2 regions of the Salinicola sp. LHM genome follow, and region 2 is predicted to be linked to the other one. Evidence: predicted binding sites of a transcription regulator. Region 2 holds the regulator's gene; the other holds the start of a gene.
What was found. Region 2 encodes FliA, which starts transcription of late flagellar genes. Its sites were predicted from a motif close to CTAAAGTTNNNNNNNNNNCNGCCGATA; they were not measured.
Positions count from the first base shown of each region.

Region 1: the regulator FliA is predicted to act here: its motif matches at 1,449-1,475, upstream of flgM (flagellar biosynthesis anti-sigma factor FlgM).

Region 1 covers NZ_CP140261.1:2,255,056-2,258,462, forward strand. The annotation lists gene flgB (flagellar basal body rod protein FlgB) at 1-367, opposite strand, end outside; gene flgA (flagellar basal body P-ring formation chaperone FlgA) at 672-1,406, shown strand; gene flgM (flagellar biosynthesis anti-sigma factor FlgM) at 1,522-1,797, shown strand; gene R5R73_RS10505 (flagella synthesis protein FlgN) at 1,832-2,284, shown strand; gene R5R73_RS10510 (histone-like nucleoid-structuring protein, MvaT/MvaU family) at 2,408-2,788, opposite strand; gene R5R73_RS10515 (sensor domain-containing diguanylate cyclase) at 3,345-3,407, shown strand, end outside.
Region 2 covers NZ_CP140261.1:1,998,202-2,001,608, forward strand. The annotation lists gene flhA (flagellar biosynthesis protein FlhA) at 1-983, shown strand, start outside; gene R5R73_RS09250 (flagellar protein FlhE) at 1,094-1,504, shown strand; gene R5R73_RS09255 (RNA polymerase sigma factor FliA) at 1,634-2,332, shown strand; gene R5R73_RS09260 (PqiC family protein) at 2,507-3,136, opposite strand; gene pqiB (intermembrane transport protein PqiB) at 3,133-3,407, opposite strand, start outside.

The DNA of each region.
Region 1 (3,407 bases), 260 kb from region 2:
TGACGTCCGCCTGATAGCGGAGCGAGTTGTCGGCAAAGGCCGAGCGCTCCCGATCCATATCGACCGTATTGCCATCGAGGCTCGGCTGATCGGGAATGCGGTAGAGCAGGTCCTGAACACCCGACCCGCCTGACGCCTGCCCCGGAATGTGTCGAGCGGATGTCCGAGCCAGCGACAGCCCGCCGGAGCCCTCGCTGCGCCCCTGCTCCATGACCCGATCCAACTCTGCGCGGAAATCGAAATCCCGCGCCTTGAAGTTGGGCGTATCGGCATTGGCGATATTGTTGGCCAGCACCTGCTGACGTTCTGCGCGCAGATTGATGGCCTCCTGCTGGAAGCGCAGCGCGTTATCCAACTTGTCGAACATGCCGTGCACCTCGGATGGCGTTCGCTGGAAAATTGACAGGATGGAGAATAGCGGCGGGCGGCGCGATTCAAACCCGTAAACAGACCGTCAATTGCGCGCCATTTTCATCAATGCTCGATGGCGAGCACGCCTACAATCGTTTTCCAATGTGGGGGATTGCGTCCACCGGCTTGCCATGTCGGGACGCCCCGGCCCGGATCCATGATCTGGTTCGGATTTCCAGAACCGCCCCGCCGAGACCCGCGAACAGCCCGAGCTCCGTGACATGCGTGCCGACCCGACTGAAGCGTTTCCGCGAAACCGGTTGAAACATCGACCGTCCCGCCAGCTCGTGTTCCGAGCCGGCGCCGTCACGCTGATGGCGCTGCTTTTCGCGCTATCGTTGCTGCCGCTTCCCTCGATCGCCCGCGCGGCATCGGCGGATGAACCCTCCGACGCCGTCGTCGCCAGCGTGCGTCAGTTCCTGAAGGAGCGCACTGCCTCTCTCGGCGACCAGGTGACGATCGATATTCGGGAAAGCGACGTCGATCTCGGCGACTGCGCGACACCGCAACCCTTCCTGCCTCGCCCCGGAGTGCCTCAGGGCCGGGTTACGGTAGGTGTTCATTGCGACAGCGACGGCAGCCGGACGCGCTATCTGCAGGCCACGGTTTCGGCGATAGTTCGCCACCTGGTCGCACTCCAGCCGATTGATCCCGGTCAACGGATCGATGCGACGATGCTGGATTGGCAGGAGGCGGATATTTCCCGCCTGCGCCGCGGCTACCTCGATGATCTCGACCAGGCGGTCGGCAGGGTTGCCACGCGACGCATCCCGACCGGAGCGACGCTGACCGACAACATGATCAGAAAGCCGTGGATGGTGAAACGCGGTGATACGGTCGTACTGACCGCCGTGGGCCAGGGGTTTCGCATCAGTCGCAGCGTCGAGGCGCTGGATAACGGTGAATTAGGCAGCACCATTCGCCTCAAGACGGAGGATGATCAGATTCTACAGGGAAGAGTGACGGGACAGGATCGGCTGCGCGTCGACCTGTGAGCCGTCCAGATAATTTTTTTAACAAATCTCTGTTCGAATTTCGTTCAGCTTCCGCTGGCCTTGCCGATAACGTAAGCAAGTACGTGATTGTGCATCCAGCCATGAGGTAATGACCTTGAAAATCGATCAAACGCAACCGCTGACTCGCCCGACCCAGAACGAGGCCGCCGAGCAGCGCAAAAGCGCGGAGTCGCTGGGAGCCGCCAAGACGACGGCCGGTTCCAGGACGACGCTGAGCCAGATCCCGCGGGGCGACGAGAGCGGAGACATCGACACTGCCCGTGTCAACGATATCCGCCAGGCGATCTCCGAAGGCCGGCTCGAACTCGATACCAGCAAGATTGCCGACGGTCTGATCCAGAGCGTTCGTCATATGCTGGGTGAGCAATAATCCCTGACTTCAGGCCCAGTGCCAGGAATTCTGCATGACGCCAGCTGAATTGATTGCCGAACAACATGCCTTGTTGGAAAGGCTCGTGGAAACACTCGATGCGGAGGCCGGCTGTCTCGGCGCTGGCAGGGCCGACGGGGAACGTCTCGGTGAGCTGGCAGCGCTGAAGCAACAGCAGTTGAATGACCTCGATCAAATCGAGAGTCTCCGGCGAGAGCATCAGCAATCGCAAGGATTCGGCATGGGGAGCCGCGGTGCGGAGCAGTTTGCCCAGTCACTGGACAGGCAGGAAACCTGGCAGCGGATTCGAGAACTGGCAGAGCGGGTCCGTCGGACCAATCGCCTCAATGGCCACATCATCTCCACACGGCTGGAGCACAATCAACAGGCCATCGATTTTCTGAATCGTGCCATCGGGGGCAGCGTCTACGGCCCCAAGGGCGAGTCGCGCCACAACGGCTTCGGCGGCATCAGCTCCAAGGCTTGAGGTTCGCTTGAGGTTCGAGAGCCGCTAAATACGAAACCCTCCGCCGTTGTATCTCGGCGGAGGGTTTTGTTTTGACCAAGCGCATGAAAAAGCGCCCAAGCGCATGAAAAAAGGAAAAGGCGCTTAGTCTTCCGTCCTGACGACCCAGGACTCGACGGTATCGCTGCCGTGTTCGTCTTTCCAAGCCTTCAAGGTCTTGTGATTGCCGCCACGTGTCTCGACGACTTCCCCGGTGTTGGGGTTCTTGTAAATCTTGAGCTTGCGCTTGCGGCGGCTACCGGCCGATCCGGTCTGCGCAGCAGCGGGCTGAGCGTTGTCAGCTTTCGGGTTCAACAATTCAATGACGTCACGCGTCGTCTTGCCATACTCCGCCATCAGAGCTTCGAGTTTCTCCTTGAACTCGAGCTCGGACTTCAGACGTTGATCACCCTCCATTCGCTTCAGCTCTTCTTCAAGCTGCTTCAGGAGCTGTTCTTTCTTGACGTAATCGCTAAGTAGAGACATTCGTTGGTCCGTTGCGGGTAGGTTTAAGCGTGTGCATTATTGCGGATATTTAAAAACTTTCAAGTCTTAGCGAGAGGTTTTTTAAAGCGCAGGGATTACCAGTATTTATTTAACTCCCGGCTCGTTAATGACTTAGCGTAATATCGACCTTCCGGCATCGCAAAGTTGGCGTTTCTTTTATCGGTTGCCGGTCCCGTTATTTACGTCATCTCCATCCCGCTTTGCAAGGAGAAAACGCCCCGATTAGAACCATCGCCGTTATGGAGTCTGAGGGACGTTATCCGAGGAGCACGAAACCCGAGATCCCCGCAGCAAATAGTGGTGAATAAGTGTGCTCTAAATGAATGATATCTAATTGGTTATGCGTATCGAGAGTGAGCTACAATTTCCCGCCCTGCCGTCGCTATTGAACGGAAGACTCGCTTCACTTCAGGCTTCATACGAATGGATTCGATTTCCGGCTGTCTGACGACGCCAGGCGTTTTCGATGACCAGGACATCGGTTCAGGACATGACAAAAAAGAAAAGTCGCTTATCGACCCGTACGATAGTGGAATTGGCTGGCATCTGGCTGGGTTCCTCTCTGTTGATGCTGGGCGCGGCTTGGCTGGTTGGCGCC
Region 2 (3,407 bases):
TGGGGCACCGCCTGATCCCGCTGGTAGACCAGCGCCAGCAGGGAGAGCTGCTGGGACGCATCAAGAGTGTGCGCAAGAAGTTCGCCCAGGATGTCGGATTCCTGCCGTCGGTCGTCCATATTCGCGACAATCTCGAACTCAGCCCCAACACCTACGTGATCACCCTGAAAGGCGTGGAAGTCGGTCGCGCAGAGGCATTCCCGGGCAAATGGCTGGCAATCGACCCGGGCCAGGTTTCCGGAACGCTGGATGGCACCCGCACCCAGGATCCTGCATTTGGCCTGACCGCCTACTGGATCGATACGGCGCAACGGGAACGAGCCCAGATCTACGGCTATACCGTGGTGGACGCGAGTACCGTGATCGCCACGCATCTCAATCATCTGCTGCATGAAAACGCCGGCGACATGCTGGGACGCGCCGAGGTTCAGCAGCTGCTGGACAAGGTCGCGGAGCAGCAGAAATCGCTGGTGGAAGACGTCGTGCCCAAGCTGCTGGCGCTGACGACGTTGCAACGCATCCTGCAGAACCTGCTTGCCGAAGACGTCCCGATCCGCGACATGCACACGATTCTCGACGTGCTGGCGGAGTACGCGCCGCAGCAGTCGGATGCCAACGAGTTGACCGCGCTGGTGCGTGTTGCGCTGGGCCGGGCAATCACCCAACAGTGGTTCCCGGGACGAGAGTCGATGCATGTGATGGGGCTGGAGCCCCGCCTGGAGCAGGTCCTGGCGCAAGCGCTCAACAACGGCGGCGCGCTCGAACCGGGGCTGGCCGAAACGCTGATGCAGCAGACCGCCGCCGCGGTGGAGCGGCAGCAGAGCCGGGACGAGCCGACCGTATTGGTCGTTCAACACGGCCTGCGGGCGCTGCTGGCGCGTTTCCTGCGCCGCCAGATCAAGTCTCTGGTCGTGCTTTCCCAGGCTGAGATTCCCGACGATCGCACCTTGCGTGTTACCACGACCATCGGGGCATCGTCATGACTGCCGATCTTCGGTCGGTGAGAACGGGAGCCTTGTCGGCGATGCCGAGGGCGTCGTCTTTATCAAGAGCGTTTTCCCTGGCGCCGAGCGCGCGCTCAAAGGCCACCTGCATGCTAGTCGGTGCGATCGCCACCGGGGTGATGGTCTTCATGGGGGCGATCGCGCCGGCTTCGGCGGCCCAGAGCACTTGGGTAGGCCAGCTGCCGCGCCAGACGATCGTCGTGTCGGAGCGCCCCCTGGAAAGTGCGCCGATCACGCTGCCGCCGTCAGCGGAACAGGGCGAGATCACGAACGTTCGCTGGGTTTTCCAGACCGATACGCCAGCGCCGACATTGAAGACCTGGCTCTGCCATGGACAGCTCTGTCTACCGCTGGTTCGAGCGCGGGGGGAAACGCAGCGCTTTGCGGGGCGGGCCGCGTCCCTTCCATTCCGGCTGCGCTTCCTGTTGCCACCGGGAGAGCATGCCAATGGCAACCGGGTAATCTCCAGCGGCCAGCTGATCGTCGACTACCGTCAGTGACGCTGACAAACAGCCGAAATAGCCGCTGGAAAACTGGCAGTTTGCCGTCTTGGCTCGGCGGCCGCGCGGCATAATGGGATATAGGTCATGCGTCCCATGACCGTAAGGTGTTTTGCACGAGGCCATTCGATGTATACCGCACAGGGCAAAATCGATCAGCACGCATTGATTGAGCAGTACATGCCGATGGTGAGACGCCACGCGCTCTCCCTTCAGGTGCGCCTACCCGCCAGCGTGGAACTCGATGATCTCGTTCAGGCCGGTATGCTCGGCCTACTGGACGCCATGGGGCGCTACGACAATTCGCACGGCGCGAGCTTTTCGACTTATGCCAACCAGCGCATTCGCGGCGCGATGATCGATGAGCTGCGTAGTCGTGACTGGATGCCGCGCAGCGTGCGGCGAAACGCCCGGGCACTGGATCAGGCCGTGCGCCGGCTGGAGCAGCAGTTGGGGCGGGCGCCGGACGAACGCGAGATCGCCCAGGAGATGGGCATATCCCGGGACGACTACCATCAATTGCTGATCGATGCCAACAATGGCTTTCTGCTGACGTACGACGAGAGCGACACCGAAAATGGCGTCGCCACGGTTGCGGAAGGCAGTCTGCCATCGCCGCTGGAGGCACTGCTCGATGCGGACAACCGTACCAACGTGATGGCGGCGATCGATGCCTTGCCGGAGCGGGAAAAGCTGTTGCTTGGGCTCTATTACCAGGAAGAGCTCAATCTGAAGGAAATCGGTGCCGTGCTCGGCGTCAGCGAATCCCGCGTCTGTCAGTTGCACAGCCAGGCGGTAGCGCGTCTGCGCAGCCGTCTGAATCACTGATCGCCTGAATCACTCATCCTCTGGGCTCCCGATCGAGATCGGGCTCTCTGCCCACGCCAGAAACACCCGGCGGCTCCCGAGCGTCTATCGAGCCCGGCATGGCAGACGTTGTCTGACTACATGTCTGACTACGTTGCCATGCAGGTTCGATAGGCGCTTTGACGTTGGCGTTGCTCAATCGGCGACGGGCGACGTTGTCGAGACAGCGCGGATATCGTCGGCGATCTGACGCGCCACGTCGTCCCACACGGCACCGAGAGTGCGCACCAGGGCAGGATAGCCGTCGTCGCTCAAGGGTTGCGTGACCGCGAAGTGGCGCTGTGCCACCAGGTCGTTGCCCTCGTGGAGCTGCCATTCCCCCGATGCCACGGCCTGGCCGTCATAACGACCCTGGAACTGGTCGACACTGAGCGTCAGTCGTTGCGCGCCCGCTTCGCTGCGACTGGTATTCAGCACCACGACATTCGGCAAATCCGCTGCCAGCGATTGCCGCAGACGGCGTGTCAATTGCTGCCCCAGCGACTCGGCCCACAGGTTCTGGTTGGCCGCGTTGAGTTCGATATCGCTGGTCTGCATGACGATCCCTTCCTGGTCGAGGTAGCTGGCCACCTCGACAGGACCGACCGCCAGCGTGGCCGCTTGCGGAGAAGGTTCGCTCGCCTGCTGCGGACTGTCGGCCTTCGGCAAGGTATACCGGTTGGTCGGCGTCGACTGGGAGGCGCAGCCGGCAAACGCCGCGGCGGCGATCGCCAGCAGGACGGTGGCGCCAACTCGGCGCCAACGGGGCAGGGACGACTTCATCATTGGGGAGCCCTCGGCACGGGATCGGTTTTAACTTCACGGTCGAAAATCAGCGCGTTGGGTTTTTCGCTCAAGGTCTTGGCGACTGGCTGCAGATCCCGCGTCAGCATCTCCAGCTGCTTGAGCGTGTCATTCAACTGACGATACCCCGAAGAACCGGCAGAGAACCCATTCAGCGTGTTCTGCAGTTCCTGCAACGTGTCATTGAGGTTGCCCGGCAACTGCTGAGTCGCGGGGTCGGAGACGATGGAATTGACCGACTCGGCGATCTGGC